Regions from separate parts of the Shewanella sp. SR43-4 genome, predicted to be linked through region 1. Evidence: predicted binding sites of a transcription regulator. Region 1 holds the regulator's gene; each other region holds the start of a gene.

Region 1 (10,966 bases):
ATCGATCAATAAATTACCAATGGCCAAGAAGAAGGTAATGACCATGCCACCAAGCATGATGGTGGTAATGCGATCAACCGCTTTAGTACTGACAAATACCACTAGCGCCAGCACCACGGCAAACACTAACCCTGCCACACTCTGAGGTAGACTGACACCCAATGCCGATAAACTGTGATTAACAATCGATCCGCCACCACTGATATAGGCATAAGTTAAAATGTACAACACAAAGGCTATAGAGACGCCGTTAATGACTCGCCAAAACTGCCCTAGGGTTACTCGAGTTAAGGTATCGAAACTGTCACCGGGTTCAAAATGCAAGTTAGCTTCTAATAACAGCAAACCCGACATTAGCATGCAAAACCAGACGCCGAGCAACATCGCTATTGAGTAACCAAACCACATCCCTGCACCAACAACTGGCAAGGAAAACATTCCCGCACCCACTGTAGTGCCAGCAATGATCATCGCCCCACCCAATACTGACTTACCACTAGTGCGATGCTTGGCCGCATTCATATGGTTTGCCATTATTGTCCGTGCTCCGCATCCACACTGTCTACTATGGTTTGTTTCACTGACGAACTCAGTAACTTGTTGGCATGATCTCGAATTCTGATCACTTCGTCACGATGTTCAACACTGCATAAGTAACCTAGTTCTTTTAACTTAACACTCAAGGTGTTATACAGTTTTTTGTCATAAAACTCTGGAGCGGTAATCCCGTGAAGTGCGCCTAGTCGTTGGGCCAACAAGTGACTGTCGGTTTCAAGAGCAGAACGTTCAAGCTCAGGCTTTATCGCCAGTAAATTAAAGATAATGGCATAACGCTGCAAGGTCTCACTGATCGTTTCAGCCAGAAGTAATACTTGGGTAATATGACGAGGCGTGATGACAAAGTTATCATTGTCGCTCAACAAACCTTGCTCAAGCATAAAGTCTAAAACGCCATCAACATATTTAGGCACATCATCAATGCCCATAAATAACTCTGCTTTCAACAATGGATAAAAATCCATCACGATGGCATGAATGCGCGCGCGATCGCAGTCATCATAGCGCAATAAACAACTGGCAATTAATGACGGTATCGCCATTAAATGAATAATATTATTACGGTAATAACTCATGGTGATGGCAATTTTTTCATCAACAGAAATAATCTCACCAATAGAATCTTTGGTACTAACAAACTTATTTAACGACAAACAATGATCAACAATCGACTTACCATCACCCTCGGCGACCGATGCGTAATCGGTATAAGGTACGGTTTTCAATAAGGCTAAATACAGATCAAGTTGGCGTTCTAACTGACTTCTTTCTAATGCATTTTGCTCTGAGGCTAATAACACTAAACTGGTTAATGTTACCGAGCTCGCGGCGGCAGCACCGTTAATATTGGTCATCACGCGGTTAGCGAGTAAATTAACCGATGGAGTAAACCACGATGGTTTTTGATCAGGCTCTTTCGCCAGTTCGCTACGCCATTCTGGCGCTTGTTGATTTAAGAAGTGCTGTAAGTTAATCGGCTCACCAAAATTAACATAACCTTGGCCAAAATTGCCGAGTTTACGCAGCGCACCAAATAACTGCCAAACAGATTCTTTTTTCTTTTTCTTGCCGCTTAATTCTTTGTGGTAAGTGGCCACTTCCATCACATGATCATAACCTAAATATACTGGCACTAACGTCACTGGGCGCTCTATGCCGCGTAGTACACTGTTTATGGTCATTGCCAACATGCCGGTTTTAGGCGCAAGTAAACGCCCTGTACGCGAACGCCCACCTTCGGTGAAATACTCAACCGAATAACCTTTAGCAAATAACTGATCTAAATACTCACGAAATACTGCGGTATACAGTTTATTACCATTAAAGCTGCGGCGGATGAAGAATGCTCCACCACGGCGGAACATTGGCCCTGCTGGCCAAAAGTTCAAGTTAATACCGGCCGCAATATGCGGCGGAACCATACCCTGATAATACAAAATGTATGACAGCAACAAGTAATCCATATGGCTGCGATGACAAGGTACGTAGACAATTTCATGGCCATCATGGTGAAGCTGTCTTACCTGTTCAGCACCTTTGATATTGATACCGCTATATAATTTATTCCATAACCAAGTGAGAAAACGCTCGGCAATGCGCACTAAACTATCTGAATAGTCTGCGGCAATTTCATCGAGGTATTCAATCGCAGTTTCACGGGCTTTTTCAGGAGATACTTTTTTGTTGACCGCTTCTTCTTCAATAGCCTTTTTAATTGAATCTGACTTTAATAAAGAGGCAAATAGCATTTGACGATTAGGTAATTGTGGCCCTGTCATAACTTTACGTTGGCGACGGAAATGCACTCGCGCGACACGGGTTAATTTATGCGCAATTCTTTTATCTGTACCGTGCTCATCCGCCATATGGCGCAGCGATAACGCATTAGAAAACTGCACAAAATTATGTCGCCCTAAAAATAAAATCATCAGCCACTTACGTAACCAAGTTGGGTTTTCTCTTTCAAAAACAGCCGCTGTCATGCTGTCTTCTTCCTTACCAGGAGTACGTCCCCAATAAAGACAAACTGGCACTAATTGAATATCAAGGTCAGCATTCTCACTATGAAGCGATAATAAACGGGTAAAATAATTAAGGAACTTCTCACCACTTTCACGTTTACCAAATAGAGGTTTACGCCCCTCTAAACACACCACTCGAGGCACTCTTAAACCATCAAGCTGTAACGGCTCATAAGGACTTGGCATACCAAATCCTTCAGTGATTTCGCTCAAGGCGGCAATATCACTAATAGATTCCGTTTTCATCAAATAAACCAAGGGCTTGGTCGGATCTATATTGAGGTCATCAAACGGATCATGGGGCACCACAATGGTCTGTACCATCCATTTCTGAACCCATTTTAATGCTTGTAAAAATATTGAATCTGGTTTTGACATGGTTATTTTCGCAACATAAGCCATTGTAATATTATCGTATAGGATACCAGAAACCACCCTGCTTACACTATCTGGCCGACTTATCTTTACGCGTAAGCTCTCACTTTAAGGCATAGTGCAAGATAAAAAATATATAATAACTAATAAAAACATCAATTTAAGTTACAAAAAACCAATAAAACACAAAAAATAGTTGGTTAATACTTGCACGAACACAAACACTGTATATAATGACAGTCACTGTATAAAAAGACAGGAATCATCATGAGACCGTTAACGCCGCGCCAAGCAGAAATATTAGACTTAATTAAAAACAATATCGCCGAAACAGGTATGCCACCCACTCGTGCTGAAATTGCGAAACGTCTTGGCTTTAAAAGTGCTAATGCTGCCGAAGAGCATTTAAAAGCATTAGCCAAAAAAGGCTTTATCGAGATCATGCCTGGAACCTCTCGAGGTATTCGCTTACCTCATGAAGAACAGATTGAAACCGGTTTGCCTCTGATTGGACAAGTTGCAGCTGGTGAGCCTATTTTGGCTCAAGAGCACGTTGAACAGTATTATCAAGTCGACCCGAGCATGTTTAAACCTGCCGCAGACTTTCTGTTGCGCGTTCGTGGTGACAGCATGAAGAACATCGGTATTTTAGAAGGCGATTTACTCGCGGTTCATAAAATGCAACAAGCACGTAATGGCCAAGTTGTAGTAGCGCGTGTTGATGATGACGTCACCGTAAAACGATTTGAACAAAAAGGTAATGTGATTTATCTGCACGCAGAAAATGACGATTACACCCCGATTAAAGTTGATTTAAGTTGCCAAAGCCTAACCATCGAAGGGCTTGCCGTTGGCGTTATCCGTAATGGAGATTGGTTATGAACAAACTAATGGGCATCGCGCCACGTCACCCAGGCTTATGGGTAGATTTAGCTGAAACAGAATTGCATGGCAACCAAACCATTCGCACATTACAAACAGTCACCCAAGGTGAAGCTGAGTTGAGCCAGTTGTGTAGTCAACTCGCCACATTGAGCCAACAAGGTCGATGGATTGTGTTAATTAGCCCACCACACATTGGCTATAAACATATGCTGGCAAATGCTGGCGTGAGAATGGACCGTATTTTACTGGTGCACACTAAAGACGAAGTCGAAACCTTATGGGCGATGGAAAAAGCGCTTACCAGTGGAACATCAAGTGCTGTCGTCACTTGGACAAGCTCACTTGACGCTCGTGATAGTCGTCGATTAGAAATTGTGGCTAAAAGTGCACGGGCTTTAGGTGTGGTAATTGAGGATGTGAATGCTCACTTACCTCACAAACATCAACTTGTTAGCCCTACATTAATAAATGGAACAAGTAATTTTTGCTCATTTCACTAAGCATTAACCCTTACTTACCAAGCCCTGTATTGAATTCAGGGCTTTTTTTTCATCTTTTTTCAGTCAATTAGCCAACAAAGTGATCTTGATCAATGTTTAATCTACAGCTAATGTTGTTCCCAAGGATGAAATATTATTCATCTTTAATTGGACATGAATGACAGTGATTAAGATTACTTTCAGACAAATGAGCCAACTCAATATTGATAAGTTCAGTAGTAGGTACAAGCGTGGTGCACCGCTAATAATAAAACCGTAAACAACCTGTTTACTGCCACCAAGGTACTTTGAGGTCATCAAACTTTTTTCGGGAACCGAAAAGTTTGCATAGAGCAGAGAATTACTGTGTGACTTTTCTTTGTAATTGCTATTTGCAATGAACAGAGGAGCAGTCTTGTGAAGCAATGGTGGTATTGTTTACTGGTGGTGTTTATAGCACTTCCGCTTGGGGCATCAGAAATGTCCCTCAACATGACTCAAGGCGTGACAGATATCAGTGGTAAGGTTTATGGCCTCCACATGACGATACTTTATATCTGTTGTGCCATTGGGTTAGTGGTGTTTGGGATCATGATTTATTCAATGATTTACCATCGCAAATCAAAAGGCGCTGTTGCGGCAAATTTTCACGAAAGTACTAAAGTGGAAATAGCTTGGACCGTCATTCCTTTCATCATCTTAATCGCCATGGCTATTCCAGCCACTAAAACCTTAATTGCCATGGAAGACCCCAGCAATGCGGATCTCACCATCAAAATTACTGGGTCGCAGTGGAAATGGCATTACAGCTATTTTGATAAAGACATCGAATTTTACAGCACATTATCGACCCCCAGAGATCAAATCGATGGCATAGAGGCTAAAGGAGAGCATTATCTTCTTGAAGTCGATAAACCACTCGTACTGCCCATTAACCAAAAAGTGCGTTTTTTAATGACATCAGATGATGTGATCCACTCATGGTGGGTTCCGGCTTTTGCGGTTAAAAAAGATGCCAATCCAGGCTTTATTAATGAAGCATGGACCCGCATTGATAAGCCCGGAATTTATCGTGGCCAATGTGCCGAATTGTGCGGTAAAGACCATGGATTTATGCCCATTGTGGTGCAAGCATTATCAGAGACAGATTTTGATAACTGGTTAGTAGAGCAAAAGCAACTGGCCAGTAATGCCGCTGCTGCGGCAGCAGCATCACTGTCACAAACCTTATCTCTTGAAGAGTTAACCACCCAAGGTGAACAGATCTATCTTGCTCGTTGCGCCGCTTGTCACCAACCTAATGGTGCCGGCCTTCCAGGCGTATTCCCATCACTAATTGGCAGTCCTATCATAAAAGGCCCTATTGCAGGTCACCTCAACATCGTCTTAAACGGTAAACCAGGAACCGCAATGCAAGCCTTTGCCAAGCAACTTACCGCCCAAGAGATTGCCGCAGTGATTACCTTTGAGCGTAATGCTTGGGGCAATAATACCGGTGATGTTGTTCAAGCTGCTGATGTGAGTAATTTCTCTGGCGGCAATGAAGCAAGTACTGAAGCAAGTACTGAAGCAAATAAGACTGAAAGCACAATGGCCGCAACAGCAACTGAGAGTACCAATACTGCGACAGAAAAAGCGACTCAGGCTCTTGAAACCGTCGTAAAGGCTGTAACGCCAGAGGTTGTTGCCGTTGAAGATCTGCCCACCTTAACCTTGGAGCAATTAATCACAGAAGGTGAGCAGGTTTATGCCACCACTTGCGCCGCATGTCATCAAGCCACTGGTGCTGGTTTGCCAGGCGCTTTCCCTTCACTTATTGGCAGCCCTGTGGTTACCGGACCGGTTAGCGGACATATCGATATCGTTATGCACGGTAAACCAGGCACCGCGATGCAGGCATTTAGTAGTCAACTTAGCCCACAAAAGATGGCTGCGGTGATTACTTATGAGCGCAATGCGTGGGGCAATAATTCTGGCGAGGCGGTGCAACCTGCCGATGTCGCTAGCCATGGACAGTAGGGGAAGACAATGAGCACAACAACGCACGATACACTAGCTACCGCTCATGATGATCATCATCACGGAGCGCCGAAAGGGCTCATGCGCTGGCTACTCACAACTAATCATAAAGATATCGGTTCGCTGTACTTATGGTTTAGTTTTATTATGTTTCTCACTGGTGGCGCCATGGCAATGGTCATTCGGGCAGAGTTATTTCAGCCTGGATTACAGCTAGTAGAACCTAACTTTTTTAATCAAATGACCACGGTTCATGGTCTTATCATGGTATTTGGCGCAGTGATGCCAGCTTTTACCGGATTAGCTAACTGGTTAATTCCGATGATGATCGGTGCACCAGACATGGCTTTACCGCGGATGAATAATTGGAGCTTTTGGATTTTACCGTTCGCGTTTACCATATTACTCAGTTCGCTATTCATGGAAGGCGGTGGTCCTAACTTTGGTTGGACATTCTACGCACCGCTATCAACCACTTATAGCCCTGATAGCACCGCTCTATTTGTATTCGCCATCCATATCATGGGTATCAGCTCGATAATGGGCGCGATTAACGTTATCGTAACCATTGTTAACTTGCGCGCTCCTGGCATGACATGGATGAAACTGCCTTTGTTTGTGTGGACTTGGTTAATTACTGCCTTTTTATTAATTGCGGTGATGCCAGTGCTCGCAGGCGCAGTGACTATGGTGTTAACCGACAAGTTTTTCGGTACCAGCTTTTTCGATGCTGCAGGTGGCGGTGACCCAGTGATGTTCCAGCATATTTTCTGGTTCTTCGGTCACCCAGAAGTTTACATCATGATTTTACCCTCATTCGGCATTATCTCCGCCATTATACCGACCTTTAGCCGCAAGAAATTGTTTGGCTATTCCTCTATGGTTTACGCTACTGCCAGTATTGCTGTGCTGTCGTTCTTAGTATGGGCACATCATATGTTTACCACAGGCATGCCGGTATTCGCCGAGTTGTTTTTCATGTATTGCACCATGCTAATTGCGGTTCCTACTGGGGTTAAGGTGTTTAATTGGGTCGCTACCATGTGGCGCGGTTCGATGACATTTGAAACACCAATGTTATTTGCGGTGGCGTTTATCATTCTGTTTACCATTGGTGGCTTTTCCGGTTTGATGCTGGCAATCACCCCTGCTGACTTTCAGTATCACGACACTTACTTTGTGGTGGCGCATTTTCATTATGTACTGGTGACTGGGGCGATATTTTCCATTATGGCGGCGGCATATTATTGGCTGCCAAAATGGACCGGTAATATGTACAACGAAACCTTAGGCAAGTGGCATTTTTGGTGCTCAGTGATCTCTGTCAACGTATTGTTTTTCCCAATGCACTTTTTAGGCTTGGCGGGTATGCCTCGTCGAATCCCAGACTACGCAGTACAGTTTGCCGATGTGAATCAAATTGTTTCGATTGGTGGATTCGCATTTGGTTTATCGCAGTTTATTTTTCTCGCTGTGGTGCTCAAATGTATCAAAGGTGGCAAACCGGCTGGCGATAACCCTTGGGAAGCTGCAGAAGGTTTGGAATGGACCATTGCCAGTCCAGCGCCATATCACTCGTTTACCACTCCGCCGGAGATAAAATGAGATGACACAGCCAAAAAAATCAAATCGTAAGTTATTAATCATGCTGATTGCTGGATCAATTGGTATGTTTGGGTTTGGTTTTGCATTGGTACCGCTTTATGACGTGCTCTGCGATACATTGGGGATTAATGGCAAAACCCAAAATAGCGCCAGTAGCTATGAAGCGGTAGTGGTTGATAAAAGCCGTACCGTTACCATTGAATTTGTGACCCAAGTTCAGTCAGATATGCCATGGGAATTTAGCCCTAAAGTGAACCAAATAAGCGTGCATCCTGGTGAGCTCACTCACGCACAATTTTTGGTTAAAAACCTGTCTGCACACGACACCGTAGGCCAAGCAATCCCTTCAGTATCACCTGGACAAGGAGCGGCGTACTTCAATAAAACGGAATGTTTTTGCTTTAACCAACAACCCTTGGCCGCATCAGCAACAGCAGAATTACCACTGATTTTCTACGTGGACCCGGATTTACCCGCGTCTATTAATACATTGACTCTCTCTTATACCCTCTATGACATCACCGATAAACAGACGATCGTCGTAGAGCAAGGAGCAGCAAAATGACCACAAAGTATCAAACTTATTATGTGCCAAACCAAAGTGCTTGGCCGATAATCGGTGCTATAGGCTTATTTTTAATTGCATTTGGCGCAGGCACTTATGTACAACAATTAGCCACTGAAAAAACCTCAGGAAGTTACATATTAATCACTGGTTTTGCCGTGATTATCTTTATGATTTTTGGTTGGTTTAAAACCGTTATTGATGAATCAATGGCAGGACTTTACTCACCACAAATGGATCGTTCATTTAGGCAAGGAATGAGCTGGTTTATTTTTTCAGAGATTATGTTTTTTGGGGCTTTTTTTGGCGCATTATTTTATGCACGTATGATTTCAGTACCTTGGCTTGGTGGCGCATCGAACAATGCCATGACTCATGAGGTACTGTGGCCTGCCTTTGAAGCAATTTGGCCTTTGGTGAAAACACCTGATGGTAGCGCAACCGAGGCGATGCCATGGACGGGTTTGCCATTAATCAACACCATCATCCTGTTAACCTCATCGGTTACCTTGCACTTTTCCCACATCAATCTCGAAAAAGCCAATCGTAAGCCATTGATCATCTGGTTGGCGTTAACGGTGATGTTGGGGATTGCGTTTCTCAGTTTACAGGTCGAAGAATACAGCCATGCCTATCAAGAAATGGGCCTAACCCTGTCTTCAGGAGTGTACGGTAACACCTTCTTTTTGTTAACCGGATTTCACGGTATGCACGTGACGATTGGTACCCTGTTCTTGATTATTTTATTACTCAGAATTATCAAGGGTCACTTTACCCCCGACAAACATTTCGCATTTCAAGCGGGTAGTTGGTATTGGCACTTCGTTGATGTGGTTTGGCTATGCTTATTCATTTTTGTTTATGTGCTGTAAATCAGCACTAATAAGGTCTGGGGTTAGGTTGAATGTAGCCTAGCCCTAAGGCCACAAGCAGCACCACAATCACGACAACAGAAAATAACACTCTACGACCAAGATAATGACTCATTGATTGTTGATGCTGCCCTTTAACCATAATAAATAAGGCTCTAGCTAAGTTAAATAATATGAATACAAGCAACGAGACTAAAACTAACTTAACAATGAAAGGTGTTGTCACAGGCAATCCTTTTAGGAGTGTGGGTGTGTCTCGGGTGTTATTTGTAATGATTACTTTGGTCGTGTTTGGCTTATTGGTCAAGTTAGGATTATGGCAATTATCACGGGCAGCGTTTAAACAAGAGTGGCAAAGCACATTACTTGTGCGCCAACAACAGCATGCACTCAATTATGAGGCAATGTTAGCACTGGTTAATTTATCAAAGTTACCCACTGGGTCTGAGTCAGAGGCGGCATTGCTCACAGGTTACCGCTTATCGATTTTGGCAAAACCCGTTAATAACACAATAATGCTGCTAGACAATCAGGTGTATCAAGGGCAAGTGGGATATTTAGCTTACCAAGTGTTTGAAATAACCCCAGAGCAGCCTTGGATACTCGTTGAACTAGGTTTTGTTGCCGCCAACAAAGACCGTCGAATATTGCCTCAACTTGAACCACTAGAAACACGCTACTACACCCTCTATGGACGGGTATATCAAAAACAAACCAATCCATTTAGTGATCAGTTAGATGCTGAACAACGCGCCGATGCGCCAATACGTTTTCAAAACATCAACACTGCAGCATTAGCTGACATGTTAGAACATTCGCTAATACCTGTAGTGCTACAACCTGAAAATGTCCCGCGCTATAACTTACCGCAACCTTGGGTGCCGATCCCATTATCGGCGCAGAAGCATCAAGGTTATGCCTTGCAATGGTTCACTATGGCAGGAGTATTTTTAGGATTAATGAGCTGGATAGCATATCGACAATATCGACGTTAACTCTCGTCGTGAATAAATAACTTAACAATAATATCAATATGATAAAGAGGAGATGGAATGAACTCCCTACCGAAAAAGAGCAATAAAGCGCTAATCGTATTACTGCTGGTGTTTATTTTACCGGTTGCAATAGCCAAGTTAGTGCTAAGCCTAGAACTCTATAATGGTGCGGCGACGAACAAGGGGGCACTGATCACTCCCGAAGTGAGTTATGCCAACTTAGCCATGGAAAACCCTAAACCACATATTTGGCAGGTACTTTTTTTTCTCCCCGAGCAGTGTAACGAGCAGTGTCAAGAACGTCTGTATATTTTACACCAGAGCTATATCGCACTAGGCAAAGATAGAGATCGCGTTATCCCTATCATAGTGGTGAATAATCACAGCGACACCAAGATACTCAAACAATTGAATATCGGCTTTGATCAAGTCAATGCCAATGATGCACTTGCAACATTGTTGACTGAACAACAGCTGATCATTGTCGATCCTCTTGGCAGCCTGGTGATGCAATATGACAATGTGATTGGCCACGACGCCAATATTGCCCAAGGTAAAGCCATGATTGCTGATTTACGCAAAATGCTTAAAT
Region 2 (10,966 bases), on a different contig from region 1:
TGGTATTGATATTGGACTCGCGATTGGCACCAGCTTACTGATTATTACCATGAATTCATTCGTTGGCTTTATAAAATACTACTCATTGCTTTCAGATAAAGGGCTTGAGTTTGACTGGTCGGTTATTGGGATCATGATTACTGGCGGGTTTGTCGGCAGTATTGCAGGTCAATGGATAAGCCAATATTTACCTAAAGCAATATTACAGAAAATATTTGCCGTGTTTTTAGTCCTAATGGCGCTATTTATCCTAACTAAATCTATTATTTAATATCACGAGGTACACATGAAAACTGCTCAAGAATACATAAGTGAAATCAAAGCTAACATTATCGAAGTGAGTACCCATGATTTACTCACGGCAATGCTTAACCCTGATGTGGTTATTATCGATGTCCGTGAACACGAAGAATTTTTATTAGGCCATATCGAAGGTGCAGTGAATTTCCCTCGTGGTGTATTAGAGATGAAAATACACGAGCATCCTTTGGTCAGTCACCATTGCGAATGGGTTTTAGCATTAAATGAATTAGCAGAAAAAGAGATATTTCTGATTTGCCGTACAGGGGGCCGCTCCGCACTTGCTGCCGATTCATTACAAAATATGGGCTTTAAAAAACCACTATCTGTGGCAGGTGGTATGGTGCAATGGCAACAAGATGGATTTCCATTAGTGCCGTATAAGGTTTAAATCACAGTAAGCTAGATATGCTCTGGTTAATGGCTGATATCTTTCATTGCCATTAGCCAGAGGCCGTATATTTGACCACTAATTGGTAAGATGATTATTTTCGTGATGTGATCACAATTGATTTAGCGGTATTTTAATATAATAGTTATCTTCACCTTCTATGGGTGAAATATTGCCTGCACGAATATTGATTTGGATTGCGGGTAGTAGCAAAGCTGGAGTATCAGCATTTATATGACGTTGTTGATGTAACTGAACAAACTCAGTAAGAGTGACTTTCCCCCCTACAACGCGGTTATTCCTTTTTTGCGCAATAACCGATGTTTCTAATTGATTCTCCGCGTTTTTTTCTGTAGGTGGATAATGTCCTACAAATACACGGGTACAATTTGGCAATGCTAATATCCGTTGAATTGAATGGTATAAGGTGGTTGCACTGCTATCTGGGAATTCAGTACTCGCAGTCCCTAACTCAGGTGTAGATAAGGTATCACCGACAAACACTGTGTCTTCAATAAGATAGCTAACACAAGCTGGTGTATGGCCCGGAGTGTGCATTACGTGAATATTTAAATGACCTAATTTAATCAATTCTTCATCGACAAACAGTTGGTCAAACTGCTCACCATTACACTGAAAGCTTTCATCAAGATTAAGTAATCGCTTAAACGTGTGCTGGACTTTGGTGATATTCTCGCCAATTCCCGTTATCCCTCCTCGATTTTTCTTGATATAGCATGCCGCTGAAATATGATCATCATGGGCATGCGTTTCTAAAATCCATTCAATTTCATATCCATGTTTATCGATATGCTCAATCAGCATATCGGCAAAGTGGGTACTTATGGTTCCAGAGGCGATATCAAAGTCTAAAACAGGATCGATTATGGCGCTTTGACGCGTAGCAAGATCCGTCACCACATAAGTAATCGTATGGCTAACGTGATGATAAAAAGGATCGATGCGGATTTTGCTCATGACACATTACTCCCAACAAAATCCCTTGGGCATTTGTTAGATAAAACCTCATATGAATATCGGTCACATTCGCAACATCATTTATCGTTGACTGAGGAAGTTTGATTATTACAGTATAATGTTAAGTCAAATCATCATCTTTTACTGCGAATTATGTCGCAATAAATTGCGAACGAATCAACTCACTATGATTTAGGTTTTGCGTAATAAGACTTAACGTTTGTTAAGCCTTATTACGTCATTATTTACGTCTTTATTAGGGTTTGGCTGTCATCGGCGATACTGGATCACTGATGACTTTTTGCAATGAAAATGCACCTCTAATATCACCAAGGGCAAAGTTAATTGCTTTATCATCAGGATAGGTTTTATTAATCAATGCACTCAGTTCAGGGTTAATATTACTGCCATGACAACCTAAGCATAACTCTTGAGTTGGAATGGCTTTCATATAACGAAACTCAGTATTATCGCCATTAACAATATACTCGCTGGCCACTATCAGTTTATCAACGGATGACTGTCCTGAAGACTGAATGGCTTCAAACTTTTGTAATTGTGCTAACTCCCATGCATCTGGCGTATTGTCTGAATTACGCACCCGCAAACTGGTTCGAGCGAGCGTCCAGCCTTGTTTCGAATTCTGTGCAGTAATGGCAGGCGCTACCGACTTACACACAGACACAGCATTGGGCAATCCACCTTGCTTTATGGCTGCCTGTAACTGACCTTTTAATGTTTGGCTAAATTCGGCAATACGCTCATTAGCCTCTTGCTCAAGCATTTGCTGTTCGGTTAATGATGCTGCTTGGCTAACGCTGCACATACTCGCGAGTATTAGTAAAGCGCCTAATTTGCCAAATCCTGCCACGTGTTGATTACAATTCTTTGCTAATGTCATTATCATCATCCTCTGCTTCTAGGCGCGTGATCCCCATGAGTTTCAACGCATATTTTTCGTATAATGGTTCACTGCTACCTGTCTTCATTTTTCGTAGAAAGTATTTTTCAAAACCAATTTTGGCAAAATGTGCCCATTTCCCTTTTTTAAACCAAGAGACGTTACGCGGTGCTATTTGAGGCATTGCCACAAATACTGCACCTGTGTCACCCATATCAGCAATACAAATTGCATTCCAGGTGCCTTTACTTTTAGGCGGGCTGTTTTCAATAATAATGCTATGCAAATTGTGAGCGATTGCAGTCATCATCGACTCAATCATGTAACCTGTTTTTGGCATTCCGGTTGGGACTGGCGTTATTTCTGCTGGCGGGATTGCCACACAAACGCCACCCGCAAAAATATTACTAAATGTTGGTGAACGTTGATGTTCATCGGTAATAACAAAGCCTTTAGGGTTACATAGTCCTTCAACATTCGCGACAGCATCAATACCAGCAAATGGGGGGATTAACATTGAATGTTGAAATGGCAATGAGTGAGAAAAATCAACATTTCCCTTTCTATCAAGCTCTGAAATATGCATCACGCCCTCCTCTACAGAGTCAACCGTGGCATTGCATATCCATTTTATATCTCTTTGGCGTAACTCAGACTCGAGCATTGATTTTGAATCACCAACGCCACCTAAACCTAAATGCCCAACATAAGGCTCGCTAGTGACAAAATGAATTGGCACTTTGCTTCGAATGCCGGCATCACGTAACACCTTGTCTAAAATAAACACGTATTCATAAGCCGGCCCAAAGCAGCTTGCACCTTGAAATGCCCCCACGATCACAGGACCCGGATTAGCTAACAGTTTATCGACATCAACTTTGCACTCTACTGCATGTTCAAGTGTGCAAATAGATTGAGTAAAGTGTTCAGGGCCTGCTCCAGGTATAGTGTTAAATGCCAGTTTAGGACCGGTTGCGATAACCAAATAGTCATAGTCAATAATGTCTTCATCAGCAGTTATAAGTTGATTTTTTTCAGTATCAATTTTAGTCACTCTGGCACATTTAAATTCTATTTTTTTATCTGCTAAGTGTTTTTCTATCTGGAACGTAATGGCTTTAGGTTCTCGCCACCCAACTGCAATCCAAGGATTAGAAGGGGTAAAACGAAATGTATCATGTTCGTTAACCATTAAAACTTGATGGTCCTTACCCAAAATCTCTTTTATTTCGTATGCGGCTGGCATGCCACCAGTACCGGCACCTATCACAACAATTTTAGCCATTGAATGTTCTCCCCATTTACAGTGTCTTTGAACTCAATACGGCCATCAGACATGTATATTAGAGCTATACAAAGCTTGTGCCAGATCACATCTTAAATTTTAAGGCAATGAAATCAGTTACCTAGAACCAATCAATGTTTAGATAATGTAAATGCAAGGTTACCAAGTGACAAATGTGGCATTGACGTGACAATTATGGCACCTATAATGACATATTAGAATTAACTGATGCATATGTAGACAAGCGAGAGCAATAAATGGATAACACTACCGTAGTCCAATCGATGATAAACGCGATTGATAAACCGGCAATATTTATTACCCCAGACTATGTCATACATGCGGTCAATGAAGCCTATGCAGAAACATATGAGACCAAAGTGATATTGGGTCAAAGTAAGTGTCATCAGATTTCCCATCACAGTAACGAACCTTGTGACAAACACGGCGAAGATTGCCCTTTACAGCAATGCTTGAGTACGACTAGAGCAGCCAATGCGATGCATATCCATAGCACGGCTCATGGCAAGTCATATTGCGATATTTTAATGAAACCGATTAAAGATAATGATGGCCAAATCTTAGGGTTTCTAGAGATTCTAGATGCTATTGATTATGCATCGATCGAATCTAAAAAAGGCACTATGGTCGGTCAATCCGCGCCGTTTAAGGAAATGCTCAATCGGATAAATCGCGCCTCTCAATCCAACATTGCAGTACTATTGCAAGGTGAAACAGGCGCTGGTAAAGAGCTGGTCGCCAAAGCTGTACATCAAGCCAGCAGTAGAAGTGATAAGCCATTTGTGGTGATTGAATGTACCGGACTGAGTGAGAATCTATTCGAAAGTGAATTATTTGGCTATGAAAAAGGTGCCTTTACCGGGGCGACCACCAGCAAAAAAGGTCTGATTGAAATCGCCCATGGTGGGACGGTGTTTTTTGATGAAATTGGCGACGTACCAATGAATATGCAAGTCAAGTTACTCAGATTACTTGAAACTCAATGCTATCGCGCCGTTGGGGGCTTAAAACAAAAACGTTCTGATTTTAGATTAGTCAGCGCCAGCCATAAAAATTTACTCGATTTAGTTGAAAAAGGAGAATTCAGACGTGATTTGTATTATCGCATTGCAGGATTTCCGATTTACTTACCCTCGTTACGTGAACGCCATGATGATATTCCAACGCTCGTTAATCACTTTATTAAATATTCTGAATACAAACATAAAAAGTTTTCAGCTAATGCGTTAACCTTACTCAGTCGTTATGCCTATCCAGGTAATATTCGTGAATTGAAAAACATTATTGAGCAATCAGCATTAATAGCCAACGAAGATATGATCCACAGCAGTGATTTACCTGAAATTGTTCAACCTAATCACCTGTCGACCGAAGAAAACAATTCCCTAAAAACGGCAACCACGATTATGTCATTAGATGACGTTGAGTATAGGTATCTTTTTCAGGTCTGTGAGCAATTTCAAGGGTCTCCTGCAGAATTAGCCATTAAGCTTAATATCAGTGTTCGTACCTTATATCGTAAATTACAGCGCTATGATTTAAAACTAACAGCGCTGTAAGCACATCACTTCGACCTGCGCATTCACTAATGTTGGTGCATGAGTGAGTGCTTTTTATTACAGCAAGGTTTCATCATGGCGCTTTCTGCGCCCGCTTTGGTTTCACAGCAACGTTTCGCCTCAGGTCCACTGTGACAGCCCGCTTCTCCATCAGCATGATCATGATCGCAACAACCGCCATTAGCTTGCTTAGCAATATGTTTCACTGACGGACGCCCCTGACTTACCTGGGTATATTGTTCACAGTCGGATAAAACAGCAGCCGCAAAATGCTGTAACTCTGTACGGCCGTTTTTTGCATGAAATACACTCAAATTCTGGTTTAGTAGCTTAGACAATAACTGCTGGCCAATATTACGTATGATCACCCGATTCGCGCCTTGTGCCAGTATCAAACTGACTAATTGCTGCTTGCCCTCACATCCATCGAGTAAAGCGGGGTTGGTAAAACGCCCGACTACTTGAGCTTGGTCATTAATAAACAGTACCTCATCGGCTTTGCTAAAATGGTTGGAAATATTTTCCGCTTTCATGGGTATGGCTGTAATCATGGGGGCTGTCCTCACTGTACAATATTCAATTTTATCATCGAGATACCATTTAGTTTAAACGGCATAAATGGTTATGGTTGATGACATTAATGCTTGCCATTATCGATTAACAGTAATTAGCATATGCTATATATACGCCGATTAATGGCATATGCCAATTAGCATTGATATTTTGTGACCGGTGCCACGCTTAGCTCAATATCAATAATCGAATCAGTGATTTCTATTTTATTTGCTCAATGACAATTTTAATGATGGAACCCATAAAAATATTAACATTTAATCTTGGGTAAGCATTTCCATTGAGTTGAATATTGAGGAGTAAGCAAATCACGACGCATTGCCCACTTTTGTTGTATTCCTTGTGCAGCAAGAAACACAGTATCGCGGCCATAACGTTGGTTGATGCTATCAAGGGTGTGCATGAGGGCATAATCGACCTTAGCAGGATTGAATAAATCAAATTGAAAATATTTCTCACTGGCTAAATCAACGAGGCCTACGCCAATTTTGTAATACCGCACACCGACGCGAAACAACCTTGGTGCAGCTTGTCTAAGCGCTTTGGTGAGTTCAATAGAGCAATGTGTCGGACAAGGGAAATGGACAATGACCTTATCACTCACGGGCCGTTCGTCATGGGGGGAATTACTGGCAAACAGCAACATGGTTTTGCAATACGAGCCTTGCTGACGCGCTTTAAGCGCCGCGATAGCGATATGTTTGCTCAATGCCTGTAATAGCAATTCATAGTCAGTGATGCGCTCACCAACACTACGAGTCGAGAAAATTTGTTTTTTATCTGCCCTTACCTCATCCCATTGTTTACAGACTTGACCATTCAGTTCACGAACGGTTCGCTCTATTTCAATACTAAATTGTTTTCTCGCAAGGCTCGGTGGCATACAGGCAAGATCATATGCGCTGCGAATATTCATTACTTCAAGTTTTTTACTTATGCGCCTACCAATGCCCCATACATCACCGACCGCAAGCTGACGCAAAATGTCAGTGCGTTGCTGCAATGTCTCAATTACGCAAACACCTTGGTACCCTGGAATTTTTTTAGCGGCATGATTGGCTATCTTGGCTAAGGTCAAGGTGTCACCCATACCGACACAAACAGGTAAACGTGCTTCTTTCCAAACCGTACGACGGATTAACTGACCATGGGTATGCAGGCATTTAATCGCGGGGTAACTGTGTTTAAACGACAGGAAACATTCATCGATGGAGTACACATGCTGATCGGGCGCAAAGCGGCCTATTATCGCCATCATTTTTGCTGATAAATCGGCATAGAGCTCATAGTTAGATGAACACACAATCACATTACGCTCGGCACATAGCGCTTTAACTTGAAAATAGGGTAGAAATTTTTGTATGCCCGCTTCTTTTGCTTGTCGATTAGCAGCCACAATACAACCGTCGTTATTGCTCAGTACAATGATTGGCTTACCACGCCAATCAGGGCGAAATACCTGTTCAGCACTGCAATAAAAAGCATTGGCATCAACTAAGGCAAACATTGTTGCTTACCCTTGGTGGCTAACAAACATGGGGCTTTGTCGATGACAACGAATTGAGCGGATCACTACACCTTCAATACTAAAGTCATCATAATCGCAAATAGTTACTGGTAAATGTTGCTCATGAGATGACACTAGCATTCGCCGTTGCAGATCGAGAATTTTACACACAAATTCACCATTAAAATTAGCCACAATCACGTCGCCACTTTTAGCCGTTTCATGACGATCGACAATCAGTAAGTCGCCATCGAATATCCCAACACCTTGCATTGACTCCCCTTGGGCTAAGCCGATAAAAGTCGAACTTGGATGTTGCACTAACATCTCATCAAGACTGAGGCCTAATTGAAGATACTCAGCAGCAGGGCTTTCAAAACCGGTAATGCCAGCACTGGCGACAATGGGAATAAAGCGCATACGCTAACCTCGTACAGTTATATCGAATACTGTATAAAAACACAGTATCATTTATAGGGTACATAGTAGCGCTAAATTTTGTCTGTGCAAGTTTATTTATGTTAAATCGCGATATGCAGGCGGCATATTTAGCCATTGAAGGTTGTTATTAGCCAGCTAGATAGCGTTATCAGTTTAATAGTTAATGAGTTTATTTGTTCAAGGTCAAAATACAATTTGAGCGATTGGTCTACACTTGTGATCAGTACAACAATGAACTTGATGCAAACATACACTTGATTGCTACTTTTTTTTGGGGTCTAGTATGACACTCGCCACATTTGATATCGACATGCACGATGACAACTGCGACCTGAGTCTTGCAGGTGATTGGCAATTAGGCCAAGCACCACTAGGTGCCGATATTTGTGCCGCTCTTCCCGCAACTTGCCATACTGTCAGATTAGTGACGACTGAATTATCTCAGTGGGATTCAAGCCTTGCCATTGCCTTATTACAATTATCCCGCTGGTGTGAACAACAAAAAATAACCCTCAATATTCAAGATACCCCACAAGGATTACAACAATTACTGCAGCTAGCTACCGATGTGCCTGTGTATCAAACGGCGAATGATGGTGTCATTGGTGGCATGTGGGTCACGCTTCGTAAAGGCATGATTGTACAAGGCTTACAGGTGCACGATGGCTTAGTGTTTGTCGGGGAAAGCACGTTGGCATTAGGGCGTTGGTTAAGAGGTAAAGCCAGTACTCGGCGCAGTGATATCGTATTTTTTATTGAACAAGCAGGGCCTAAAGGACTGGCGATTGTCACTTTGATTAGTCTGCTAGTTGGAATGATTTTAGCCTATTTAGGTTCAGTGCAGCTGCGTCAGTTAGGTGCTCAGGTGTATGTCGCTAACTTAGTGGCGATTGGAATGGTACGCGAAATGGGCGCCCTGATGACAGGCGTCATTATGGCTGGCAGAACGGGAGCCGCGTATGCCGCTCAATTAGGCACCATGCAGGTCAATGAAGAGATTGATGCGCTGCGAGTCATGGGTATTTCCACCATGGAGTTTCTGGTGTTACCTCGCTTGTTGGCATTGATTTTCATTATGCCGTTAATGTGCATTTACTCTGACGTGATTGGCATGATCGGCGGTGCAGTAGTTGCCAATGGCATGGGCGTGAGTTACACCCAATATATTTTACAAACTCAGGTTGCCATTGATTGGGTAGACATATCCACCGGGTTGATAAAAAGCCTTATTTTTGGTTTTTTGATTGCGATTGCAGGTTGTCAGGCCGGGCTTAAATGCGGGCGAGATTCTAATGCCGTTGGTTTAGCCACGACCAGTGCTGTAGTTAAAGCCATTGTGTTTCTGGTGGTTTCCGATGCCGCGCTCAATATCTTATACGATAAGTTAGGGATCTAATTATGGTGGATGATGCCTTCATCAGTGTACGCAATCTTAGTGTCGGTTATGGTACGACCGAGGTACAAAAACAACTGAACTTCGAGATTAACAAAAATGATATCTTTTTTGTCATTGGCGGAAGCGGTTGCGGCAAAACAACCTTACTTAAATCAATGGTAGGATTGTTAACCCCACTTAAGGGAGAAGTACTTTATCAAGGTAAAAACTTTTATGACGCTGATGAACCAGCGCAAGTGGCCATGCTCAAAGACTGGGGGATCACGTTTCAAACTGGCGCGTTGTTTTCCAGTATGTCGCTTGCCGAAAATGTGGCTTTACCGCTACAACTGTATACCGACCTTTCGGATCGGCAAATAGCAGAGGCTGTGGCATATAAGCTTGCTTTAGTTGGCTTAGCTGGATTTGAAAAATTTTACCCTGCCGAATTAAGTGGCGGTATGCATAAGCGTGCAGGCTTGGCACGCGCGATTGCACTGGATCCACAATTGTTATTTTTTGATGAGCCTTCAGCAGGCTTAGATCCCATTAGCTCTATGCGCTTAGATCACCTAATTGTGCAAATTTGCCAAGCACTGGACTCGACCGTGATTATCGTATCGCACGAGCTACCCAGTATATTGTCAATCGGCACCCGCTGTGTGTTTCTCGATAATCAAACCAATACCATGCTTGATTGTGGCGATCCGAGAGAATTAAAACTTAACAGTAGCCAAGCTCGAGTGCGACAATTTCTCAATCGTGCTGATAAAGTGGAGGCATCATGAGTAAAAGCCAGCGACTTCCTCTTGCGATTGGGGCCTTTATCTTTGGCGCGATTCTTTTAGTGTTTATTGCCCTGCTATTTTTTTCTGGTGGGCGAATATTTGCCGAAAAAGCGCCTGTGGTCATGTATTTCAATAACTCAGTACAAGGGCTTCAAGTCGGTGCGCCAGTGAAGTTAAAAGGCGTAATCATTGGTGAAATAAGCGATATTAGCATTGATTTCCCCAACGACAGTAGCCAAGGTGTCACGGCCTCAGTTCACGCCGATTTACTGTTGAAACGCATCAATCTTAAAGGCATACAAGTGGGAGAAGAGTTTTTCTCCCATGCGATAGAGAATGGCTTACGTGCTCAGCTGAATTATCTGAGTTTATTAACCGGACAACTCTATGTTGAGTTAGATTTTTATCCCAACACATCCGCACATTTCCATGATGACAAAGATTCATTATTGGAGCTACCAACCATAGCGACTGATTTCGAATCCTTGTTTAAAGATCTGCAATCATTGAACTTGAAAAACGTCATCACCAATGTGGATAAATTGGCTCAGCAACTTAGCGACATTGCCGCCAGTGGCAAAATACAGCAAGCGCTGGATAATTTTGATAGCGCTGCAACAGCCGTTAGAAACACCGCTGCGCATATTGATACAACTCAGGCGACATTAGGCACCAAGAGTGCCGAAGTACTGGCTAAACTAGATAGTTTACTAATGCAGTTGAATAAAGATGAACCGCAAATGGTTGAGTCTCTCAACCTCAGTTTAGCGGCACTGCACAAAACATTAGTCAGTATTGATCAGTTGGCGAATCAAGCAGGTAATTCTTTAGATCAAAACTCCCCACT
Region 3 (10,966 bases), on a different contig from region 1:
CGGCGACAAACTCAATAAAGTGCTGAATACTATCAAGGCTATCTTCTTGATAATGTGACACATACAACAATTGGCTCAAGTGCTCTTTAGCGATGAGTTCAAGGGCATTTTTAATCAATCTTCGGCCTAGGTAATCTAAGCCTTGGTAAGGCTCGTCAAGGATCAATAACGTGGGCTGTTTCACAATAGCGCGAGCAATGAGCAACAAGCGTTGCTGGCCATATTCTAATTGTCTAAAGGCCGTTTTACTCAACTGGCTCATGTGTAAAATGGCTAACCATTCGGATGCAATAGCTAACTGTTGTGCTGTCGGTTGTTGATACAAACCAATCGAGTCATAAAAGCCCGATACAATCACATCTAAGGCACTGCAATTAACCCGATACTGTAAATGTAACGCTGATGACACCATGCCGATATGCTTTTTTATCTCCCAAATACTCTCGCCTGAGCCTCTTTTTTTACCAAAAATATCAATGTCGTTACTATAACATTGTGGATGATCGCCAAAAATAAGCCCTAGCAAAGTACTTTTACCACAACCATTTGGGCCTTTAACTTGCCAATGTACGCCATTATCGATGCGCCAATTAACCCCAGAGAAAATCACTTTGTCACTGTAAGCTACTCGGCCATTGTGTAACTGAAAAACCGGATTTGCGAATAATGGCTTATGTCTGTGACGACGAATAAGCGCCAACATATCTTCACTTTGTTGGCCTGATTGCGCCGTAAGTTGACTAATAAGCGGATGATTATCCCACTCAGTCTTAGTCATTATGCTGTCTAACGCGCCATGATTAAACATCGCAACATGCTCAATCCAGTCAGGCATATCTTCTTCACGTGACACGACCACCAGCATTTGTACCGTTTGCGACAACAGCTGCAAATATTGACTTAACGCTTGTCGATGGCCCACATCAAGCCCTGCATAAGGTTCGTCGAGGACTAAAAATGGCACTTGGGTTGCCACAGCACGGGCCAGCATGACTCGGCGACTTTCACCGGTAGAAAGCTGAGTAAACTGGCTATCGCTTAACCGAGTGAGATCCAGCTGTTCTAATAAGCGCTTTGTCAGTGCGTGATCATCACATAGTGTAAAAATCACCCCATAAACGCTAGTATTAGGGTCGATGTAGCCTAAAGCCTCGCTGTCATCTTGCTCAAGAATCTGTTCGAGTAACAGCTGCTGTTCATGCAGTGACACCAAAGCGACCTGCGAGTAGTCAACACCCGATAGTATGCCAGAATAGGCCAAAGCGTTATCTTGTGCTTGCTGAGTCAATAACTGGCCCAATATGGCGCCTAAATCACCTTCGGAACTAAACACGCCCCAAGATTGTTGTGATTCAATAAGCCAATCTTCAATGTTCATGGTGACACTAGACGAACGGCATTGCAGCTGAGTAAACCGAATTTCCATTGTGGCGATTATCCCTGTCTATTAATACTGATTCTTCACCAGAGTTTATCTTCTGAGTGTCTCACAGGAGTCTTAAAAAAATCGACAAAAAAAGTAGAACATTTTGGTTCTACTTTGCGATTAAAATCACTTCAGTTGATCACACTGACGATTATTCACGAAAACGGCCATTTCATGTAGCGTAGATTCAATTATCGCACCCTCTGCCATTGCTACATAATCAGCTTAATACTAAGTCTGCATAGAGACTTGGCATAATTCACGGCTCGGCCAGATTTCATAAAACATAAAATCAGCCTGGTTAGCATCACCTTGCTGTATCGTGTTTATTGCTCTTCAAACTTGTATTTTGCCTACCCAAGCTTCCCCTCTACTTCTGAGAAGATGTGAATAGGTTACTGGCAATAATCTTTCTTTGACACCTGACTGTTTTAAACCATGTCGTCACCAACCTAGTCTGGCCAAGGCGACTAGCCTGGGTAAGTTTGCCTGTCATCATCCCTCTTAACAATTTTCATCGCTTGCCACCCTGTTAACTTTTCGCTTTAGTTTTCTTTTTATATGGCTTTTTAAAACTGCGCTTTGGTGCACTGCTGGCAACACCTTGTAATGCAGAAGGTAATTGACTCGATGCTTGGGTAATTAGGTTATCTAATTGGCTGAGTAATGGCTGCATAAACGCATCATACTTAAGCCTTTTTTGACTGATGGCATCGAGGCTGTTTTCCCATAATGCGGTCATGTCTGGTGTGGTTGCAGATTCAGGTAAACTGCGGATCAAACCAACACCCACAGGTGTGGCCAGTATTGATTTACCTTGGCGAACTAAATAACCGCGCTTAAACAGTAATTCAATAATCCCAGCACGAGTCGCTTCAGTGCCTAAGCCATCAGTTTCTTTAAGAATTTTCTTAATATCGCTGTTTGTCACATAACGGCTAATGCCAGTCATCGCGCCTAATAATGTCGCGTCGGTAAAATGCTTGGGCGCTTGAGTCATTTTTTCTAGTAATTCACCACGCTCACATTGGAGTATTTGCCCTTTAACCAGCGGCGGTAATGATTGTACCGTGTCGTCGTTATCGTCATCGCTGCTAGTTGAACTAGAATCAGAACTCGCTTGATTTACTGTGGTCGCCCGCTTATACAGTTGTTTCCAGCCTAAGCTTTTGTCTTGACGCGCTTTAGTGGTAAACAAACCTCCAGCAATAGTCACTTCCACAGCGGTTTCAGCATACATATAAGCTGGATAAAACTGGGCTAAATATTGCCTCGCAACGTGTTGATATAACTTGGCTTCGTTACTGGATAACGATGACAAATTAGCAACTTTCTCTGTGGGTATAATGGCATGGTGAGCATCGACTTTACTGTCATCCCAAGCTTTAGACTTAAGCTTGGCATTTGGTGCCTCACAACCATCAACTAATGCAGCAGCACCTTTGAGTACCGCGTCCAATACTTTTGGTGCCAAAGCATGTTGCTCTTTAGGTAAATAGCGACTGTCTGAACGCGGATAGGTAATTAATTTATGGCGCTCATACAAACTTTGGCAAGTATCAAGTACCTCTTTTGCCGAGAGGCCAAAACGTTTAGCCGCGTCTATTTGCAATGCTGATAAGCTATAGGGTAATGGTGGATTTTGGCGCTTATCTTTGGCTTCAATTTTAGTCACTTGCGCTGGTTTACCATTAATACGAGCAACGACATTTTCAGCTAAGCCTTTGGCTAACACTCTGCCATCTTCATCCATGTATGGTTGGCATGCTTCACTCGGTTGCCATTTGGCGGTAAAGGTTTGTTGCTGATCGGTAACCAGATGGGCCAGCACTTCATAAAAAGACTTTGGCTTGAAATCGGCAATCTCATCATCGCGGCGCACCACTAAGCCAAGCAAAGGCGTTTGCACTCGGCCAACAGACAACACGCCTTGGTAACCCACTTTGCGCCCTTGAATGGTATAAGCACGAGTCATGTTCATGCCATATAGCCAATCAGCGCGGCTGCGGGCTAATGCAGAAGTCGATAAAGGAATAAACTCACGATTACTGCGTAACTGCCCTAACGCACGTTTGACTGCTTGTGGATTTAAATCACTAATTAATAGTCGCTGAACTTGATTGAGCTTGTCACCCTTGACGCCTAAATAAGCAATCACTTCATCCACCAGCAACTGCCCTTCACGATCTGGATCGCCAGCATTAATGATTACTGAGGCTTGCTTAACCAGTTTACGCAGCACAGTAAGTTGACTGCGAGTTTTGGTTTTAGGCATAAGCTTCCACGTTTGTGGCACTATGGGCAAATGTTCTAGCTTCCATGATTTAAATGCATCATCGTAAGCATCAGGTTCGGCTTGCTCCAATAAATGGCCAATACACCATGACACGCAATCACCATTGGCGGCAGTGATAAAGCCATCACCTTTTTTATGTGGTTTTGGCAGAACATCGGCAATAGCACGGCCGAGACTGGGTTTTTCAGCAATATATAGAATCATAATCCATTATTAGGGCGCTAAAGTTCAATTAGATAAAACTCAATGGCACCGCTTAACTGTATAAATTTACAGTATAGATTAGCGCTAAATACGCCAAGCTGCAAATACGAAATAATTCACCACTTATATCGTCAAAATATTACAATACGCAGCTTAAATCCCAAACACGATGAACAGATGAAACTCGGCCAGCGTTTAGCACAAATCAACAGTATGATCACCGTGGGTTATAGCCATATTTGGGATTGTTGTTGCGACCATGGATTTCTTGGTGCGGCATTACTCGATAGGCATGCTGCAACCACGATCCATTTTGTCGATATTGTGCCTGCATTAATGCAGCAGTTAACCGCTAAGCTTGAACTTTTTTACCCACGGCAAACTGCCAATCAATGGCAGGTACATTGTTTAGATGTGTCAGCGATACCTCTGGAGCAAGATGAGCAAACCCCATTAGTGATCATTGCTGGTATTGGCGGAGATTTGATGATCGAGTTAGTGAATACACTTTGCCAATTGCACCCTAACCGTCAAATTGATTTTATCTTGTGTCCGGTCCATCACCAGTACGAACTTCGCCAACAACTCATTGAACTTGATTGCCGTTTAATTGATGAAAAACTGATTGAAGAAAATCGCCGCTTTTATGAAATTATCTATGTGAGGCGTGACAGTCCATCGTCGCGAATAGAAAGTGATAGTGATAGTTCTACCACTAACATTAGCGCTGTGGGCGATAAACTTTGGCAATGTAACAATGACCACGAGCACAATGTTGCTATACGATATTTACACAAAGTGCTGACTCACTATCAAAAAATAACCTTGTCGAATCCGCAAAAAGCATCACAGGCGTTGCCAAATTATCTAGCAATTAAAGCACAAGTCGAACGTAAAGAACGGACGTCGACCTCCGAGTGTACGGCGCTATTTTAGACGCTGGATCCCGGCTCAAAAGCATTACCGGGATGACGGTAAAAGGAATCATATCTGGTTGACGATAAAAGTAATCGCTATTTGATTGACGGAGTAGCAGACATATTCATTTGACGATAAAAGCAATCGATATCTGATTGAAGGTATAGCAGACATATTCGTTTGACGATAAAATTAATCGCTATCTGATTGAAGGCATAGTAATAATGTCTGATAGAAGGTGTAGACAATATTGCTGTATGGTCGTATTTGAAAGAGAGCCCTTAAATCCGATGCGCTTGTATTCTCAGGTTATCACTTACTATCGTTCTTTATCGCTTTTATAGCCTCTAGCCGCGAAGCGACCTAGTATCGAGATATCTATCTTGTTATCGCTTGTTATCGAGTGTTTAAAGCGGACATAAAAAAACCAGCATTTTCATGCTGGTTTTTTATGGCTATGAAAACCTGGCTAGCTTATGGATGACACTCGTTGTGCATTTCTAAGTTAGTTCCAATGTCTTTTGAGCGGTTAGCTTTGGCATCATCATTACGTAATTGTGTTAAATGGTCCAAGTAAGCTTGGTCAACGTCATTAGTAATGTAATGACCATCAAACACTGATGTTTCAAAACGCTTAATCTCTGGATTTTCCATTCTTACGGCTTCAATTAAGTCGCTTAAGTCTTGGAAAATAATACCATCGGCACCAATGATTTTAGCAATTTCGTCAGCATCACGACCATGAGCAATAAGCTCATTTGAGGTCGGCATATCGATACCATAGACATTCGGGAAACGGATTTCAGGAGCTGCTGATGCAAAGTACACTTTCTTTGCTCCAGCTTCACGCGCCATTTCAATGATCTGCTCAGACGTAGTACCACGTACTATTGAGTCATCAACTAATAGTACGTTTTTGCCTTTAAATTCAGTGTTAATCGCATTCAATTTACGACGAACTGATTTTTTACGTTCTTGCTGACCAGGCATGATAAACGTACGACCAATATAACGGTTTTTAACAAAACCTTGGCGATACGGTAGATCCATGCAACGGGCAATTTCTAAGGCGATATCACACGAGGTTTCAGGAATAGGAATCACCACATCAATGTCATGATCTTCCCATTCTTTCTTAATTTTTTCGCCCAACTTGGCGCCCATGTTTACACGACTAGCATAAACAGACACTTTATCAATGCTCGAATCAGGACGTGCAAAATACACGAATTCGAAAATACACGGAGCATAGCTAGGATCTGCAGCACATTGACGGGTAAATAATTGTCCATCAAGTGAAATATAAATTGCTTCGCCAGGTGCCACGTCACGCATCACTTCAAAGCCAACTGCGTCTAAAGCAACACTCTCTGAAGCAACCATATATTCAGTGCCGGTAGGCGTTTCATGCTTACCAAGTACCAATGGACGGATACCAAATGGGTCACGAAATGCAACTAAACCTTGACCGATGATCATGGCCACTACAGCGTAAGCACCGCGGGTTTGCGCATGCACTTTGGCAACAGCATCAAACACTTCATCAGCACTTAAGGTTAAACTGCGCGTTTCTTGTAACTCATCGGCTAACAGGTTCAACAAGACCTCGGAGTCAGAAGTAGTATTAACATGACGACGCTTTGTCACTAGGCTTTCAGCCAGTTCAATCGTATTAGTCAAGTTACCGTTATGTGCTAACGAAATACCAAATGGCGAGTTAACATAAAACGGTTGAGCTTCTGATGCACTCGAGCTACCAGCAGTAGGATAACGAACATGTCCAATACCGGCATTGCCTTGTAAACGCTGCATATGTTTAGGCTCAAACACATCTTTGACTAAGCCGTTTGCTTTACGTAAACGAAACGCATTCATGTCAACAGTCACAATACCTGCTGCGTCTTGACCACGATGTTGAAGCACAGTTAGCGCATCATAAATGGTCTGATTAACTGTTGATTTTCCTACTATTCCGACGATACCACACATGGGTAAGGTTCCTCACTGTAAAGTGTTTTATGTTTATATTTGGGGTACAAAGCTTGACGTGTTTTCCAGATAGTTAAAAAACCACTGAATAACCACACCAAATTCAGGTACAAGTACAGAATCGTGCCACCATTTAGAATCTGGAAATGCTGTAAACGCATCCATGAAAAACAGTAAAGCACTAACGATCAACGCGCCACGAATGGCACCAAAACACAGGCCTAACACTCGGTCTGTGCCCGATAAGCCTGTTTTGGCCACTAACTGGCCGAGTAAATAATTAACGAGTGCCCCTAAGATCAGGGTAATGATAAAAAGAATAGCAATCGCCACACCGTTTCTGACTAACTCGTCCTGCATTTGGGTTAAATGAGCAGCAAGATCGAGGTAAAACTGGCTAGCGATAAAGAATGCAGCAAACCAAACCACAAGAGACATGGCTTCTTTGGCAAATCCGCGGATCAAACTGATTACAGTTGATAACCCGATGACGATAATAATTGCGTAATCAATCCAAACCATGAAGATGGGGATCCGGTATAGGGTTCAAGACGGCGGGATTCTAACAGAGACAGAGATGTTTCTCACCTCTGATTGTACAAATTATTCTTGCGTGATTAAGAACAATCAAATTGTAAATATTAATCACCCAAGCAAAATACCGTCTGAATAGGTTATTGTTCTTGTGGATTATAGGCAACGATTTTGCCTTTTAATCCGGTTAATTTGAATATAGGTTGCTGACGAGCTTTAAGTTTATCTTCTGATACTTCAGGGCCAACGAACACTCGGGTGAGTTTCCCCTCGACAGGTGTTTTAGGCAGTGTGTAAGCCGTAAATCCGGCTTTACGCAGTTGAATAATCAACGCTTTTACATTAGTAATATTATTAAAACCGCCTAACTGCAGAGTAAAGCCTGCGGTGATCGGTGCAGAGGTTTTATTCGCTACCTGGACTTGAGGTTTTTTGACCGTTTTAACCACAGCAGGCTTTTCAACTACTTGAGCCACTTCTTTAGCCGGTTCTTTGGTTGCTTCCTCTTCACCTAATGCCACAATATCGTTGCTAAGGTCTTGTGGTTCTGCAATCGTTAATACTTGGAACTCTTCTACTTTTTCAGCAGAATTAGGGCGATTTGGAGCTGTTAATCTAGCTGGTCGTAAAGGAATTTCAGTGAACTCCTCAACAACCTGAGCTTTTTTACCGTCTAATAAATCAGGTAAAAAAATCACCCCCAAGGCCACGAGTACTATGGTTCCTACCAAACGATTTTGAAATTGACGATTCAAAGCTAATTCCCTTCTTTAACCAAATGACGTTTATGATGATTTCTAAAAACGACGTCTTAAACAAATAGTGTTTATAACAATTTAAACCCTGCGACAGTATAAAAAGAGCCAAATACAATGACTACATCATCGGCTTTCACTGTCGTTTGGATCGCGTGCCATGCACTGCTGATATCAACAAACTCACTGGCACGGTCACGGCATGTATCATTAGGCAATGCTTGACGTAGAGCTTGCGCTGATGCGCCACGTGGAATATCTAAACTGACGAAGTTCCACTGACTAATTTGCTCGGCTAATGTCGCTAATACTGACGTAATATCTTTATCTTTAAGCATGCCACACAAGGCTACAATACGACGACCTTGATACGCCTGCAATTGCTGGGCTAAATATCTGGCCGCATGGGGATTATGTGCCACATCTAAGAGTACTAATGGTTGCTCACTGACTTGCTCTAATCGTCCAGCGAGTTGAGCTTGCTGCAAACCTTGGTTAATCTGCTGCTGACTAATGTGCGGCCAAATATGGCTTAGCAAGGCTACAACACTCGCCGCATTGGCCAGTGGTAGCTTTGGTACACTCAGCCCTGAATATGTTTGCTGCATCGATGTAAAATGCCATTGGTCTGAATGGCTCTGGTCTTTATGGTAATCAAACTCATGACCAACACGATAAAGTGTAGTCCCAATTTGATGTGCATATTCAGTGACGCTCATCGGCAAATCGGGTTCACCAACAATGGCCAGGCAATCGGGGCGAAACACACCGGCTTTTTCTCTGCCAACCAGTTCACGGGTATCACCTAAATATTCTTGATGATCAAGATCAATAGAGGTAAGGATCGTGGCGGTGGAATCAATCATATTGGTGGCATCTAACCTGCCCCCTAAGCCGACTTCCAGAATAATCACATCGACTTTAGCAGCTTTAAACAAATATAAACCGGCTAAGGTAGCATATTCAAAAAAGGTTAATGAAATATCACCACGAGCGGCCTCAATGGCACAAAAGGCTTCAATAAGAGAGGCATCACTGGCGTCTTGCTGATTAATCTGTACTCGTTCATTGTAGTGCAGTAAATGCGGTGAGCTGTAAACACCCACCGACAAATCAGCTTGGCGTAAAATCGACGCGAGCATGGCGCAGGTTGTGCCTTTGCCATTGGTACCGGCTACAGTAATCACTTTAGCAGGAGCCAAATCAATCACCTCAAGACGCCTAGCAACAGCGCTCACTCGAGTTAATCCCATATCAATTTCACTAGGATGAATAGCCAGTAAATAATCCAGCCATTGATTTAAGCTTGATTGTTGATTAGGAACAGTAATTTCAGACGCGATTGACATAATTCAATACCATTTAACGTATGCAAACCTTAGCAGGTGTTGCAGTAATATACTCTGGGTTTAACAACTCAAAAATGACTAACATCACTTTAGTCGAGCATAAACAATGGCCCGAGAGACAACTTAGGCAGTTGATATTGCTCTGGGTAAGTCACATCGACTAAATACAATCCATTAGGTTTAGCCGTCGCAGCAGCTTGCTTGCGATTTTTCAGAGCCAACAGTTCAGAGATCCACTCGATAGGTTGATTGCCTAAACCGATTTGCAATAATGAACCCACAATATTACGCACCATGTGATGTAAAAATGCATTAGCTTGAATATCGACCATGATGTACATGCCTTGGCGAGTCACATTGACTTGATGCACGTTACGAAATGGGGTTTTAGATTGACAATGCAGCGCTCTAAAACTGGTAAAATCGTGTTCACCAACAAAAAGTTGCGCAGCTTGATGCATCAGTTTTTCATCAATATCGCCGTGATAATGACTCACTCCGGCACTGAGAATACCAGGGCGTAGCTTATGATTATAAATGACATAACGATAGCGTCTGGCCAATGCACTGTATCTGGCATGAAAACTGTCATCAACTTCTTTTGCCCATCTCACCGCCACACTGTTGGGTAAATTAGCATTAACGCCTTGTGTCCACGCCGTCATTGGACGTTGCACATTGGTATCAAAATGCACCACTTGCCCAGTACCATGTACTCCGGTGTCAGTTCGTCCAGCACACGATACGGTTATAGGCTCGTTAGCCACATAACTTAACGCTTTCTCAATCTGGGCTTGCACTGAATCGACATCGAGTTGGCGCTGCCACCCACAAAACCCACTACCATCATACTCAACACCTAACGCGACCCGCATGCCTATATCCTCTACTCAATAATGGCGCGCAGTTTATCACAAAAAAACGGCGCATGTATCTGCGCCGTTTGCTTTTATATGGTCAACATAAGCCTGTATTTTAAGCCTATGAAACCTCATTTAGTGGGTTAACTGAAACTGTTAATTAAATTCTTAGCTTCTAATTGTTGACGTTCATTACCGTCGATTTGCACTTCTTTTAATAATGCTCGAGCACTGTCTTGATCTTCAATTTCAATGTATGCCCTGGCTAAATCAAGTTTGGCATTAACAGAGTTTTCTTCATCATCAACATCAACCATATCTGGATTGCCGATTAACGAGTTTACAGAGCCCATATCAACACTAACGTCTTTATATTGATCTGTTTTATCGTCATCTTCATCCGCATCGTTCAACAATTTATCAATATCAATGTAGCCATTTTCACGTTCAAAACGCATTAAGTCATCATCACTGGCTTTATATGCTGAAGATTTGCTACGTTCTTTTTCGTCAAGTGCCGCTAATGCTTCATCAACCGTTAAGTTGTTATCGCTAAGGATATAATCGTCTTCAGAGCTATAGTCATCATCATTGTCATCATCTTTTAATGACTGTGAAAATGCTGCCAATAGATC

Evidence for each region. The regulator LexA, encoded in region 1, represses DNA repair genes until DNA is damaged. The targets are predictions, from matches to a motif close to TACTGTATNNNNATACAGTA.
Region 2: H5123_RS06440 (LexA family transcriptional regulator) is a predicted target of LexA. The motif match lies at 7,963-7,982, and genes of this name have one in related genera.
Region 3: H5123_RS15090 (DNA topoisomerase III) is a predicted target of LexA. The motif match lies at 3,981-4,000, and genes of this name have one in related genera.

The regions. Positions count from the first base shown of each region.
Region 1 is NZ_JACJEB010000006.1:91,660-102,625, reverse strand. It holds gene mtr (tryptophan permease) at 1-534, opposite strand, end outside; gene plsB (glycerol-3-phosphate 1-O-acyltransferase PlsB) at 534-2,957, opposite strand; gene lexA (transcriptional repressor LexA) at 3,222-3,836, shown strand; gene H5123_RS08520 (cell division inhibitor SulA) at 3,833-4,339, shown strand; gene coxB (cytochrome c oxidase subunit II) at 4,736-6,337, shown strand; gene ctaD (cytochrome c oxidase subunit I) at 6,347-7,942, shown strand; gene H5123_RS08505 (cytochrome c oxidase assembly protein) at 7,944-8,507, shown strand; gene H5123_RS08500 (cytochrome c oxidase subunit 3) at 8,504-9,379, shown strand; gene H5123_RS08495 (DUF2909 family protein) at 9,387-9,605, opposite strand; gene H5123_RS08490 (SURF1 family protein) at 9,631-10,374, shown strand; gene H5123_RS08485 (hypothetical protein) at 10,432-10,966, shown strand, end outside.
Region 2 is NZ_JACJEB010000004.1:270,982-281,947, forward strand. It holds gene H5123_RS06400 (sulfite exporter TauE/SafE family protein) at 1-271, shown strand, start outside; gene H5123_RS06405 (rhodanese-like domain-containing protein) at 287-691, shown strand; gene H5123_RS06410 (MBL fold metallo-hydrolase) at 803-1,669, opposite strand; gene H5123_RS06415 (DUF3365 domain-containing protein) at 1,926-2,570, opposite strand; gene H5123_RS06420 (NAD(P)/FAD-dependent oxidoreductase) at 2,548-3,855, opposite strand; gene H5123_RS06425 (sigma-54-dependent Fis family transcriptional regulator) at 4,113-5,435, shown strand; gene H5123_RS06430 (NifB/NifX family molybdenum-iron cluster-binding protein) at 5,462-5,986, opposite strand; gene H5123_RS06435 (Y-family DNA polymerase) at 6,259-7,515, opposite strand; gene H5123_RS06440 (LexA family transcriptional regulator) at 7,522-7,935, opposite strand; gene H5123_RS06445 (ABC transporter permease) at 8,240-9,352, shown strand; gene H5123_RS06450 (ABC transporter ATP-binding protein) at 9,355-10,119, shown strand; gene H5123_RS06455 (MlaD family protein) at 10,116-10,966, shown strand, end outside.
Region 3 is NZ_JACJEB010000013.1:73,686-84,651, forward strand. It holds gene H5123_RS15085 (ATP-binding cassette domain-containing protein) at 1-1,426, opposite strand, end outside; gene H5123_RS15090 (DNA topoisomerase III) at 1,959-3,926, opposite strand; gene H5123_RS15095 (tRNA (adenine(22)-N(1))-methyltransferase TrmK) at 4,104-4,862, shown strand; gene purF (amidophosphoribosyltransferase) at 5,319-6,833, opposite strand; gene H5123_RS15105 (CvpA family protein) at 6,867-7,355, opposite strand; gene H5123_RS15110 (SPOR domain-containing protein) at 7,508-8,122, opposite strand; gene folC (bifunctional tetrahydrofolate synthase/dihydrofolate synthase) at 8,194-9,471, opposite strand; gene truA (tRNA pseudouridine(38-40) synthase TruA) at 9,561-10,346, opposite strand; gene H5123_RS15125 (FimV/HubP family polar landmark protein) at 10,475-10,966, opposite strand, start outside.